2 regions of the Gordonia sp. WA4-43 genome follow, and region 2 is predicted to be linked to the other one. Evidence: riboswitches for the same ligand, from Rfam matches in the RefSeq annotation. Region 2 holds a riboswitch; the other holds the start of a gene.

Region 1 (6,696 bases), 770 kb from region 2:
TTCGCTCATGCCGTAGTTGTATCCGGCATACAGCACTTGGGGTTTCGCCGCGACGATGTTCTCGAGGGTGGGACGTTCGGTCGCGACCTCGTTCAGGGTGTCGACCTGGGGTCCGTACTCCAGCCGCAGGACGTCTTTGTCCCGGGCGAGCGCGCTGACCGCCACCATGTTGTCACGGGCACCGGCGGCGAGTGCGATCGCGATCATGCCGCCGTCGTTGACGAACAACCGGCCGAGGGGTTGCGGGTATGCGACGTCGGCTCCGCAATTCGATATGGTGACAGTGTTTTCCGACGCTGCGGTGCTGTCGGTACCGCAGGCTGTGGCAGTTCCCAGCGTCAGAGCCGCCGCCACGATGGCGACGGTCGGGGGGACTCGGGACGTACGTATGGTCAAAGGATGTCCTCTCACGGGATGTCTTTCGTCAGAGTGCTGGGGGCGGGTGTGGTGGTGGGAGTGTTCAGGAGCAGATGGGGCAGGCCCGTCGATGGATGATCGACGACGGTGCCGGACACCTCGAAGACGTCGGCCAGCAGAGCCGGCGTCAGCACCTCGACCGGTGGCCCGTGCACGATGACCCCGCCGTCGGAAACCACTGCGACGGAGTCGAAGTGACGCAACACCAAGTCCAGGTCGTGCATCGCCGCGACCACGGTGGCGTCGAGCTCGTTGAGGATCTCCATCAGTCGTAGTCGCCAGGCGGCGTCCAGGTGATTGGTGGGTTCGTCGAGCACCACGATCGGGGTCTGCTGAGCGAGCGCGCGGGCGAGCACGACGCGGTGCCGTTCGCCGCCGGACAGCTGGGTGCACGAGCGGGTGCTCCAGCCATCGAGCCCGACCTGGATCAACGCGCGATCGACCACCGTCTTGTCGTCGGAACTTCCGGTGGACCAGGCCGACCGGTACGGGGTCCGGCCGAGGCCGACCGCCTCGGCGACCGTCAGCTCCGCGGAGGGCTGTTCCTCCTGGCCGACCACGGCCATCGACATGGCGCGGCGTCGCGAGGGGATGCGGTGGAGGTCGTTTCCGTTCACCTCGACGGTGCCGGCGGCCGGGCGTTCGAGACCGCACAGCGTGCGCAGCAGGGTGGTCTTGCCGGAACCGTTGGGCCCGACGATGGCCAGTCGGGTGCCGGCGGGGACCGCGAGATCGACATCCCGCAGTACGACGCGGCCACCTCGACGGCACGCAAGCGCGTTCGCGCGCAACGACATCGACGATGCGCGGGCGGGGTCGATCACGAGCCTCCCCCGAACACGTACTGGCGTCGTCCCATGAGGAACAGGAAGATCGGCGCCCCGATCAGGCCGGTCACGATGCCCAGCGGCATCTCTCGCGGTGCGGCCGCCACCCGCGAGATCACGTCGACCCACACCAGGAAGAGCGCACCGCCGCAGACCGCCACCGGCAACATCGCGCGGTGGGTGGCGCCGACCAGGAGTCGCGCCGCGTGCGGGACGATGAGACCGACGAAGCCGATGCCGCCCGCCACCGCGACGAGCACGCCGACCAGGAGACCCTGGACACCGAACAGCGCGTTGCGCATCGCGCGTACCGGCACGCCCAGCGACGTCGCGGTGTCGGTGCCGGCCGCGTAGGCACCGAGCCAGGAGTGGATGGCGAGCATGGCCACGACGGTGACCAGCACGACCGCCCCGGCGATCTGCACTTTCGCCCAGGTGGCGCCCGCGACGCTGCCGAGCATCCAGAACATCACGTTGTCGGCGGCGTGCGGGTCGGCGGCGGTGAACACCAGCAGCGACGACAACGCCATGAACGCCGAGGACAACACCACCCCGGACAGGATGAGTCGCAGCGCGGTCAGCCCGCCCTGGGCGCGGGCCACCAGGTACACCGTGACGGTGGCGGCCAGCGCGCCGAGCAGCGCCCCGCCGGACAGCGCCCAGACGCCCAGTCCCGCGAGCACGCCGAGGGTCATCACCGCGGTGGCCCCGACCGCCGCGCCGGCGGACACACCCAGCAGGTACGGCTCGGCCAGCGGGTTGCGGACCAGGGCCTGCATGAGTGCGCCGGCCAGCGCCAGCCCGGCTCCGACCAGCGCGGCCAGCACGGACCGGGGCAACCGGAGATCCCAGATGATGACGGCGTGCGCGGAGTCGAGCTCGGCCCCGGTCATCCGGCCGACGACGGTGTGCCACACGTCGCCGACGGGGATGGTCTCCGCGCCGAAAGCGGTGGCCAGGGCGATGCTGAGGAGGGTGAGGACGAACAGTACTGCGGCTAGCGGCGTCGACGGGAGTCGCCGGACCGACGGGGCGGTCGCGCTCTCGGTCGTGCCGTCGGTACGACGGGACACGGGTGGTACTGCCTATCGGTCTGGGTATCTGTGCGCGAGATACACGATGGACTCGAGCGAGAACGGCCGGTAATCGGACTCGGGATCGTGGCGCCGGCGCCTTCCCGGGTCGCCCCGGTGTCCGCGCCGAATCCGTCTCCCATACCGTTGCGCGCCAGTCCCGGATTCACACCGGGTTCCCTGACACCCACGTGTGCGGGTGTGACCGTTCTCGGCGCCCACGCTATCAACATCGACCGCCGACCGAACGCGCGGTCGGCCGGCGCAGCCCGGACAGCCGACTTCCGAGCACCTAGGCTGGTGCCGACGATCGACGAACCCGACGCGGAAACGGTGAACCGATGGACGTACGAGACACGAAGCTGGCCATCATCGGGGCGGGTGCGGTGGGCACCGCGATCGCCTACTCATCCCTCATTCGAGGTGTCGCACGGACCATCGCCCTCCTCGACATCGACGCCGCCAAGGTGACCGCCGAGGTGCTCGACATGTCCCATGGCCTCGAGTTCGTGCCGCGGGCGGACATCATCGGATCCGACGACGTCTCGGTGTGCGCGGACGCCGACGTCGTCGTGTTCACCGCCGGCGCGAAGCAGAAGCCAGGGCAGTCGCGTCTCGAATTGGCCGAGGCGACAATCGGTCTGACACGCGCCATCCTCCCCGGGGTCTTGGCGGTGGCCCCGAACGCGATCTATGTGATGGTCACCAATCCCGTCGACATCGTCACCTACGCCGCCCAGGAGATCAGCGGGTTGTCACCGCACCAGGTCTTCGGGTCGGGCACGGTGCTGGACTCGTCCCGCTTGCGGTTCCTGATCGCGCAGCACTGCGGGGTCGCGGTACAGAGCGTGCACTCCTACATCGTCGGCGAACACGGCGACAGCGAGATCCCGCTGTGGAGTTCGGCGTCGATCGGGGGCGTGCCGCTCACCTCGTGGACGCCGCTACCCGGCCGTCCGGCGATGGACGTCGTTGCGCGCGAACGTATTCACCACGAGGTCGTGCACGCCGCGTACACCATCATCGAGGGCAAGGGGGCGACGAACTACGCGATCGGTCTGGCCTCGACGCGCATCGTCGAAGCGATCCTGAACAACGAACACCGGGTGCTGCCGGTGTCGACGCGGGCCGACGGTATCGAGGGGCTCGACGGCGTGTGCCTCTCGTTGCCGACCGTCGTCGACCGCGGTGGTGCCCAGACCCGGCTCGATGTCCCGCTGTCGGACTCCGAGCGGGCGGGTCTGCTGGCATCGGCGGAAACGCTGCGCGGGATGCAGGCGCGGTTCGGGTTCTGACGTCACACGGGGACGGTCCCGCGCAAGAACTCGAGCTGATCGGCGACCACCCGCTCGAAGTCGTCGCCGACGTAGATGTCGAAATGTCCTGCCGGATAACGAATCACTCGCGCTGCCGGGGCGCGGCGGGCGTACCGGGCAGTCGGTCCGGCCGGCGCCACGGTGTCCTTGTCGCAGATGCACACGAGCGTGGGACAGGTGAGCTTTCGCAATGCCCGACCAGGCGTGTGCAGCGGGATGGCGAGACCGACCCGCGCGGCGACCTCGTTGATGAACTCCAGGTCGTCGGGCACCAGCGGTAGGTATCCCGACACCGCGTCGGGTGCCGTCATCAGGGCGGCCGAGCCGGGCGCACCGGCGAGGCCGACGGTGACCGGCGGACGGCCCAGTGCCGAACCCGCCAGATCCGCGAGCGCGCGCACGGTCACCTTTGCCCCGGACGCCACGCCCAGCGCGGCGGTGGATGCGACGCCGCTGGTGAAGGGGCACTGGGAGATCACTGCGGCCACCCGGCCGTCGCGTTCGCCCGCGACGAGGACGTGTCCGCCGCCGAAGGAGGTGCCCCACAGCACTATCCGTGAGGTGTCGACACCGCTGAGTGTTCGGGCGAAGGCGATTGCCGCGGCCCAGTCGTCGAGTTGGCGGCGAATGGACAGCAGCTGTCGCGGTTCGCCGTCGCTGTCACCGAAGTGGCGGTAGTCGAACACCAGGCACGAGTATCCCGCGGCGGTGAAGCGCTCGGCGAACGCGTCCAGGCGCATCCGCCGGACCGCACCGAGCCCGTGCGCCATCACGATGACCGGCGCCGGAGTGGTTCCCTCGGGCCGGTACGACCAGGCCCGGCATGTCGTCCCGGACGAATCGAACTCGACGTCGTTCCTGATCATCGTTTCCCCGCTGTCGGTGGTTTCCTGGCCGGACTGTACCAATACGCGTTGTCGAGTGGCAGGCTTGCCGGAGGCTGTGGAAAGCGAGATGGAACCCGACGTCGACGCTGCTAGCGTCTGCCGTCGTGAAGAGATTGATAGCGGGGGCGTTGATCGCCGGAGCGGCAGTATTCGGATTGACTGTGGGCGCGGGTGATTCCGACGCCAAGATCAAGCCGGGCAACTACAAACAGCAGCAACTCATCTACGGATTCGTTCCGATGCCGGAGTCGAATGCGCGGGTCATCGGCAACGGCATGTACACCGACTACTACGGGATCGGGCCGTGGAATCTGCAGCGTCAGCAGATCCAGCAGACTCCACACGGCGGCGTCGTGGCGCACACTGCGGACCCGGTGATGCAGTGGTTCGCGCGTACGGAGTTTCGGCGCACCAAGAACGGATATGTCGGCACGATGTACAGCTGGGGCGTCCCGCTCGGCAGTGCGCTGCTGAAGGAACAGCCGCCTCGCTGACCCCGCGCCTTCCGATCCCGGGTCCGGCCGATGGCGTGTCCGTCGGCCGGACCAATCTTCGCGTCGCATGCGCTGTTCGCCGGCCGGAACCCGTAGTGTCACCTCGTCACGTTGAGGTGTCGGGGGACACTACGAAGAAGGTCAAGCACGATGCGTTGCTCGCGAATGATGGTTCTCGGATTCCTGGCCGCGGCGTCGATGACGGTCGCTCCGCTGTTGGTGGCGGCACCCGCCGCGGCGGCCACCGATTACGCCAACTGCTCGGAACTCAACGCCGACTATCCCCACGGTGTCGGCCAGGCCGGCGCCGTCGACTCCACATCGGGTACGCCGGTCACGACGTTCACCGTCGATGACGATCTGTACGAGGCGAACTCCGAGAGCGACCGCGACGGGGACGGCATCGCCTGCGAGAAGCACTGAGCGTGCGTCACACTGGGTGACGTGTTCACCCAGGTCGAGGACGAGAACCGCCGGTTGCTCCGTGCGCGCGACGCCATCGACCGCTCCTACGCCGACGACCTCGACATCGCAACGCTCGCCCGCATCGCGCTGATGTCGCCGTCGCACTTCATCCGCCGGTTCCGGGCCGTGTTCGGGGAGACGCCGCACCGCTACCTGCAGCGTCGGCGCATCGAGCGGGCCTGTGCCCTCCTTCGGACCACCGACGTCCCGGTGCTCGACGTCGCGTTGCTGGTCGGCTACGACAGTCCTGGCACGTTCGGCCGGACGTTCAGCCGACTCGTCGGCTCCAGTCCCATGGCCTACCGGCAGCGTGTCGCTCCGATTCCCGTTCCCGGTTGCTTCGTGCGCCGGTGGACCAGGCCGAGCGATGCTGCCACCGGGGTCCCGCGAGCGGCCGAAGTGAGCGATTTCGGAGAAGCGCCGGCCGGGCCGCCGGTCGTATCGTCGGGCGCATGATCAACGGCATCGGTATCCATTCCGTCTACGTCCTCGATCAGGACGTCGCACTCGACTTCTACGTCGGCACACTCGGTTTCACGGTCGACACCGACGTCGACATGGGTTTCATGCGGTGGTTGACGATCGCGCCGCCCGGTCAACCCGACCGGCTCATCCTGCTCGAGAAGCCCGGGCCGCCCGCGCTTTCCGACGAGACCGCCGCGAAGGTCCGCGACCTCGTGACGCAGGGGGCGATGCCGGTGACGATCCTGTCGACCGACGATTGTCGCGGCACCCACGCGGCGCTCGTCGCACGCGGCGTCGAGTTCACCCAGGACCCCGAAGACCAGCCCTACGGCACCGACTGTGCGTTCCGGGACCCGTTCGGCAATGCGTTGCGAATGACCCAACGCACCGCCGCCGACCGGCCGATCGGAGCCGACGACATCGGCCGCTGGGCGCCGGACGAGTGAGGTGGTCCGCCGAACATCCCGGCGGCCACGTAGGCGTTAGATTCGTGCCCATGGCGGTCCGACTCGACAGGTACCTGAGCAGCAAGCACCCGGACTACGCGATCGCGGCAGCGTTGCTGTTCCTGGCCGGGCTGGTCGACGCCATCGCGTTTGTCGTGCTCAAAGGCAGCTTCGTCGCCTTCATGTCGGGTAACTCGACGATCCTGGGAGCGTCGACGGCCGCGGGCCGGTGGTCGACGATCGCGATCGTCGCCGGACTCGTCGCGGCCTTCTTCGGCGGGGCCGTGGGCGGCGCGGCACTCGGTC
Region 2 (6,696 bases):
CTTACGGTCCCGCATCGGGGTGCCGCTGCCGTCGTCGAGCTTGGCGAACACGACGATGGTGTCGGCGTAGGGGCCATTGGTGATGAAGGTCTTCTGCCCGTTGAGGATGTAGTCGTCACCATCGCGACGGACCGTTGTCTTCATACCGCCCAGCGCGTCCGATCCGGAGTCGGGTTCGGTGATCGCCCAGGCGCCGACCTTCTCCATCGTGACCAGTTCGGGCAGCCACCGCTTCTTCTGGGCGAGCGTGCCCTTACCGCGGATGGTCGAGGCGGTCAGGCCCATGCTCACGCCCAGGGATGCGACGAGACCGAGACAGACCCCCGCCAGTTCGATGTTGACCATCATGAACATCGAGCCGCCCATACCGCCGCCGTCGCCCGAGGGCTTCTTCTTCTCCCCGTTGGCCTCGGCCTCGAGTTCCTTCTCGAGAGCGTCCTTGGCCATCGCGTCGACACCGAAGCTCGACAGCAGTTTGCGAGTGATGTCGTAGGGCGGCAGCGTGCCGGATTCGAGTTCGTCGAGATGTGGCCGGATCTCCTTGTCGATGAACGCCCGCAGGGCGTCCCGAACCATCAGATCTTCTTCGGACCACTCGAACATCGTCACACTCCCAGACCGGTGTCCGCGCAGGGGCGAACACGTTTCAGTTTTGTCGTCCCCAACTGTGTCAGGAGTCACTGCCGATGTCTAGGTACGTCGTCGCAGATCTGTTCCTACCGAGCATCGGTGCAGGTGTAGAGGGTGGCCGGACGCACCTCCCGCGCGAAGAACCCGTCCGCATCGACGCACAGCAGGGCCTGCGCCACCGGCATCGCGACCACCACGTAGCCATCGCCGTGCTCGGCCTGCCCGGCACGCCAGGCATGGACTCGGTCGACGAACTGCGCGACACTCTCACCCCCGTGCGGGCGGGCCTCCGGGTCGGTGAACCACCCGCCGAGGTCGACGGGGTCGATCTCCTCCGGGGACAGGCCCGACCACGCACCGACATCGAGCGTCCGCAGCGCGTCGTCGACGATGAGGCCGCCTGTCGCGCCAAGTATCTCGGCGGTGGCGCGGGTCGCCGCCTCCGGGCCGCAGATGTCGATCGGGCGGGTGAGCGACGCGCTCAGAGCGAGCACGTCGCGTCGACCACGCTGATCGAGAACCGGGTCACCGCCGAACCGCACCGACCGGTTGGGGCCGGTGCGACCGGCGGTGATGATCTGCATGCCGGGCAGTGATCGCCTCAGTTCGGCACGGAGACCGCGCGAGCGCGGTCAGTCGCCTGCGACCGGGCCATCGCCCCCACGATCAGAGCGAACGAGACGGTGAGAACCGTCCACAGAATGACCTGGTTGGCGACCGCATACACCCGGAAATCCCCGATCACGTCACCGGGAAAGCCCGGGAACACGACCTGTCCGGCGTCGTCGCGGACCGGGCCGGGGACCTCGCTGAACGACGGCAGGAAGGCGAGCACGATCGCGATGCCGGCCAGATAGGCGACCGTGGCCGCGACCGCCGAGACCAACCCACCGATGCGCGGGCGCAACCACGACGCCAGGACCACCGCCGCGATGGCGAGGATCACCGACGACACGGTGATGGTGAGGAAGGCACCGGTTCGTTCGCCGATGGTGTCGTCGTCGCCGACGGCGGGTGGGTTCGCCGGGTAGGCGAAGAACGGGACGGCGAAGACGGCGACGAAACCGATGCCGCCGAGCACGCCCGCGACCGCACGGGGATCCGTGGCCGGATGACGGCTGCCGACGTGGCTCCACAAGACCGTGAACGCCACCGCGAAGAACGCGCCCATGCACACCGCGAACACGACGTTGCCGATCCCCGCGCCGAGGTTCTCCTGCATCGCGCGGGTGAACAACTCTCCGCCCTCACCATGGGTGTGACCACCCGGTTCGGCGGCATGGGCCAGGGCCTCCTCGGCCGCCGAGCGGGCGCTCTCGTAGTCGATGGCCTTGCCCACGACGGGTTCGAGGTAGAACCGCGCGAACACGAACGAGACGATGCCGGCGATCAGACCTGCGAGCAGGCCGGCGCCGATGAACTTCTTCTCCATGTCGACTCAGTGGCAGGGGAAGCCGAGGAAATGGCGGGCGTCGTGCACGAACTCGTGCACGTGGGTGTCGGAGCCGAAGACCGACACGACCCCCTGGTCGTAACCGAGGAAGTAGTACGCCAGCCCGGCGAGCAGCACGGTCAGGCTGAGCCAGAGCGCCGCGCTCGCGACGGAGATGTTCGGTACGGGCAGGGCACGGGCCGGGGCGACCTGTAATGCCGCCTCGGTACGGGGAGCTGTCATGGTGGGTCCTTTCGCCGATCTCGCGTCGGAGAGTTCACGGGTGGTGCACGCCGGCACGGCATCCTGACTCACGCATGCCCCGTCACGTCGACCGTGTCGATCTGGGCTGCGTTCACAGTGGCGCGACCGTTCCGGACTCTCACCGGATTCCCCGTACAGGCGTGAGGAGACTGTATACCGCGTTCTGTCGTACGAGTGCGACATAGTGGAGAGATGCCCCGCCCCTCGGTGCTCGACCGCTTCACCGCCCCCACCCGGCGGTGGTTCTCGGGTGCGTTCACCGCGCCCACCGCTGCGCAGAAGGGCGCCTGGACCTCCATCGCCGACGGCGCGAACACCTTGGTCATCGCACCGACCGGGTCCGGGAAGACCCTGGCCGCGTTCCTCTGGGCTCTCGATCGGCTCGCCGCCGACGCCGGCAATCGTCCCGCGGGCACCAAGGTCGTCTACATCTCGCCGTTGAAGGCGCTGGCCGTCGACGTCGAGCGCAACCTGCGCGCACCGCTGACCGGCATCACCCGGGCGGCCCAGGAGCTGAACCTTCCGGAGCCCAACATCACCGTGGGCGTGCGGTCGGGCGACACCTCCGCCGCCGATCGGCGTGCGCTGGTCAAAACCCCACCCGACATCCTCATCACCACCCCCGAGTCGCTGTACCTGATGCTCACCTCGGCCGCGCGGGAGAGTCTCACCGGCGTGGAGGCGATCATCGTCGACGAGGTCCACGCGGTCGCCGCGACCAAACGAGGTACCCATCTCGCGCTGACCCTCGAGCGCCTCGACGAACTGCTGGACAAACCCGCCCAGCGGATCGGCCTCTCGGCGACGGTCCGCCCGCCCGAGGTGGTCGCGGGGTTCCTGTCCGGCGCCGCGCCGTGCCAGGTGGTCAAACCCAAGGCCGACAAGACATTCGACCTGCGCGTCGACGTCCCCGTCGAGGACATGGCCAACATCCCGCCGCCGGTGTCCGATGCCGACCCCGCGGCGCTGGACGACGCGTTCTCGCCGACTGCCGGCTCGTTGTGGCCGTACGTCGAGGCCTCGATCGTCGACCAGATCGAGGCGAACCGCGCCACGATCGTCTTCGCCAACTCCCGACGCCTCGCCGAGAAGCTCACCGCTCGGCTCAACGAGATCCACGCCGAGCGCCACGGCGAGCCTGCCGAACCGACCGGCAATCCGTCGGTCGCGGGCGGCGCCCCGGCGTTCGTGATGGGCAGCGGCGCGAGCTCCGGCGCCGAGCCGGTTCTCGCCCGCGCCCATCACGGCTCGGTCAGCAAGGAGCAGCGCGCCCAGATCGAGGACGACCTGAAGGCAGGCCGCCTCTCGTGTGTGGTGGCCACCAGCTCACTCGAACTCGGCATCGACATGGGTGCGGTCGATCTCGTCATCCAGGTGGAGTCCCCGCCGTCGGTGGCGAGTGGACTGCAGCGGATCGGCCGCGCCGGGCACCAGGTCGGCGAGATCAGCCAGGGCATCCTCTACCCCAAGCACCGCACCGATCTGCTGCACTGCACGGTGACGGTGGGCCGGATGCTCGACGGCGCGATCGAGGAGATCAAGGTCCCGCAGAATCCGCTCGACATCCTCGCCCAGCAGACCATCGCGGCGGCCGCGGTCGACGACCTCGAGGTCGATCACTGGTACGAGGTCGTCCGGCGCGCGGCGCCCTACCGTGAACTGGGCCGGGGCGTCTTCGACGCGACCCTCGACCTGATCGCGGGCCGCTTCCCGTCCGACGAGTTCGCCGAACTGCGCCCCCGGGTGAACTGGGACCGCGACGCCGGGGTCATCACCGGCCGGCGCGGCGCCCAGCGGCTCGCCGTCACCTCGGGCGGGTCCATACCCGACCGCGGACTCTTCGGCGTGTTCATGGTCGGCGAGAAGGCCACTCGCGTAGGCGAACTCGACGAGGAGATGGTCTACGAGTCCCGGGTCGGCGACGTGTTCGCGCTGGGCGCCACCAGTTGGCGGATCGAGGACATCACCCACGACCGCGTACTCGTCTCCCCCGCGTTCGGTCAACCGGGCCGGTTGCCGTTCTGGATCGGTGACGCGATCGGACGCCCCGCCGAACTGGGCGCCGCGATCGGCGCCTTCACCCAGTCGATCGCCGATCCCGGGAAGCTCGACGACCAGGCAGACCGACTCGGGCTCACCGACAACGCCCGCAGCAACCTCGCGACACTCATCGCCGAGCAGCGCGAGGCGACCGGACACCTGCCCACCGACCGCACGCTGGTCGTCGAGAGGTTCCGCGACGAGCTCGGCGACTGGCGGGTGATCCTCCACTCCCCCTACGGCTTACGTGTACACGCCCCCTGGGCCAGTGCCATCTCGCAGCGCCTGCTGGAGACCCTCGGCATCGAGGGCGCCACCACCGCCTCCGACGACGGCATCATCCTGCGGATGCCCGACACCGACGACGCCCCTCCCGGAGCCGATGTGTTCCTCCTCGACCCCGACGAGGTCGAGCAACTCGTGACCGACGGTCTGGCCGACTCGTCGATGTTCGCGTCCCGTTTCCGCGAATGCGCCGCGCGCGCCCTGCTCCTGCCGCGACGGGATCCGGGCCGGCGCGCCCCGCTGTGGCAACAGCGCCAGCGCAGCGCCCAACTGCTCTCTGTCGCATCCAAATTCCCCGACTTCCCGATCGTGCTCGAAGCCGTCCGCGAATGCCTGCAGGACGTCTACGACCTCCCCGCCCTGCTCGATCTGCTGACCCGCATCCGCACGCGCCGGATCCGGGTGGTGGAGACCGAGACCCAGAGCCCGTCTCCCTTCGCCGCGTCGCTGCTGTTCGGGTACGTGGGTGCGTTCATGTACGCCGACGACGCGCCGCTCGCCGAGCGCCGCGCGGCCGCCCTCTCCCTCGACACCAGCCTGCTGGCCCAGTTGCTCGGGCGCGTCGACCTGCGCGAGCTCCTCGATCCGGCGGTCATCGCCGACGTGATCGCCCGGCTCCAACGCCTGTCCCCCGAGCGTCAGGCGCGCGACGCCGAGGACATCGTCGACCTGCTGCGATGGCTGGGCCCGCTCACCACCGAGGAGGTCGCGGCCCGGTATCGCGGCGACGAGCCGGCCGCCGATCTGCTCACCGAGTTGCACCGGGTCGGGCAGATCATCTCGGTCAACCACAACGCACGTGCGCTGTGGGCGGCCATCGACGACACCGCCCGCCTCCGTGACGCTCTCGGGGTGCCCGCACCTCTCGGCATCCCGGCGGCCTATCTCGAGGAGGTGCCCGACCCCGTCGGAGACCTTATCGGCCGGTACGCCCGCACCCATGGCCCGTTCACCGTGCCCGAGGCCTCCGCGGCTCTGGGTATCGCGACCGGGGTCGTGCGCGACACCCTCAACCGTCTCGCATCGGAGCGACGCGTCGTCGAGGGTGACTTCCTGCCCGATGCCGGTACCGGCCCCCGGGACGGGCAATGGTGTCACGCCGACGTGCTGGGTCAGATCCGACGCGGTTCCCTGGCGGCGAGCCGCGCCGAGGTGGCTCCCGTCGGTACCGACGTCCTCACCCGGTTCCTCCTCGACTGGCAGCACGCGTCGTCGGGCACCCAGCTCCGGGGTGTCGACGGGGTGGCGACGGTCATCGACCAGCTGGCCGGGTTCCCGCTGCCGGCGTCCGCGTGGGAGTCCCTCGTACTGCCGGCCCGGGTGTCCGATTACGCAGCGCCGATGCTCGACGAACTGCTCAGCGCCGGTGAGGTCATCTGGTCCGGACACGGTCGCATCGGGAACTCCGACGGCTGGGTGGCGCTGCATCCCGCGGACGTCGCCGTCCTGACGCTGCCCGACGCCGACGAGATCGACACCACCCCGGTCCACGACGGGGTCACGGCCGCACTCGAACCCGGTGGTGCCCTGCGGTTCCCTCAGATCGCCGCCGACATCAGCACCGGCACCACCACGCCGGCCGCCGACATCGAGACCGCCCTGTGGGACCTCGTGTGGGCGGGGCGGGTCAGCAACGACAGCTTCGCGCCCGTCCGGGCCCTGCTGCAACCGCGGCGCAGCCCGTCCGCACCGCGCTCGGCGCCCGCGCATCGGGCACGCGGACGCGCACCCCGGCTCCGGGCCGGCCGCCTGTCGGCCCGGTACCTCACCGAACACTCCGTCGCTCCCCCGGTGTCGCCGACGGCGAGTGGCCGCTGGTTCGCCCTCGACCACCCGTCCACCGAGCCGACCATCGCCACGCAGGGCCTCTGCGATCAGTTGCTGACCCGATACGGCGTGATCACGCGCGGCAGCGTGGTCTCGGAGGAGGTGACCGGCGGCTTCGCGCGGGTCTACAAGGCGCTCACCGTCTTCGAGGACAACGGACATGTTCGTCGCGGCTACTACGTCGACGGCCTCGGCGGGGCGCAGTTCGCCTCGCCGGC

Evidence for each region. Region 2 has a riboswitch for cobalamin ahead of LEL84_RS23915 (CbtB domain-containing protein). Riboswitches for the same ligand answer to the same signal wherever they lie in the genome.
Region 1: another riboswitch for cobalamin. It lies ahead of LEL84_RS20315 (FecCD family ABC transporter permease); the one in region 2 lies ahead of LEL84_RS23915 (CbtB domain-containing protein).

The regions. Positions count from the first base shown of each region.
Region 1 covers NZ_CP084736.1:4,487,416-4,494,111, forward strand. Annotated here, with positions in the region: gene LEL84_RS20305 (ABC transporter substrate-binding protein) at 1-396, opposite strand, end outside; gene LEL84_RS20310 (ABC transporter ATP-binding protein) at 408-1,214, opposite strand; gene LEL84_RS20315 (FecCD family ABC transporter permease) at 1,238-2,317, opposite strand; cobalamin riboswitch at 2,364-2,542, opposite strand; gene LEL84_RS20320 (L-lactate dehydrogenase) at 2,659-3,612, shown strand; gene LEL84_RS20325 (alpha/beta hydrolase) at 3,615-4,499, opposite strand; gene LEL84_RS20330 (hypothetical protein) at 4,625-5,014, shown strand; gene LEL84_RS20335 (excalibur calcium-binding domain-containing protein) at 5,165-5,437, shown strand; gene LEL84_RS20340 (helix-turn-helix domain-containing protein) at 5,459-5,935, shown strand; gene LEL84_RS20345 (VOC family protein) at 5,932-6,390, shown strand; gene LEL84_RS20350 (YoaK family protein) at 6,441-6,696, shown strand, end outside.
Region 2 covers NZ_CP084736.1:5,259,739-5,266,434, reverse strand. Annotated here, with positions in the region: gene LEL84_RS23930 (acyl-CoA dehydrogenase family protein) at 1-603, opposite strand, end outside; gene LEL84_RS23925 (histidine phosphatase family protein) at 717-1,214, opposite strand; gene LEL84_RS23920 (CbtA family protein) at 1,232-2,062, opposite strand; gene LEL84_RS23915 (CbtB domain-containing protein) at 2,069-2,305, opposite strand; cobalamin riboswitch at 2,341-2,501, opposite strand; gene LEL84_RS23910 (ATP-dependent helicase) at 2,519-6,696, shown strand, end outside.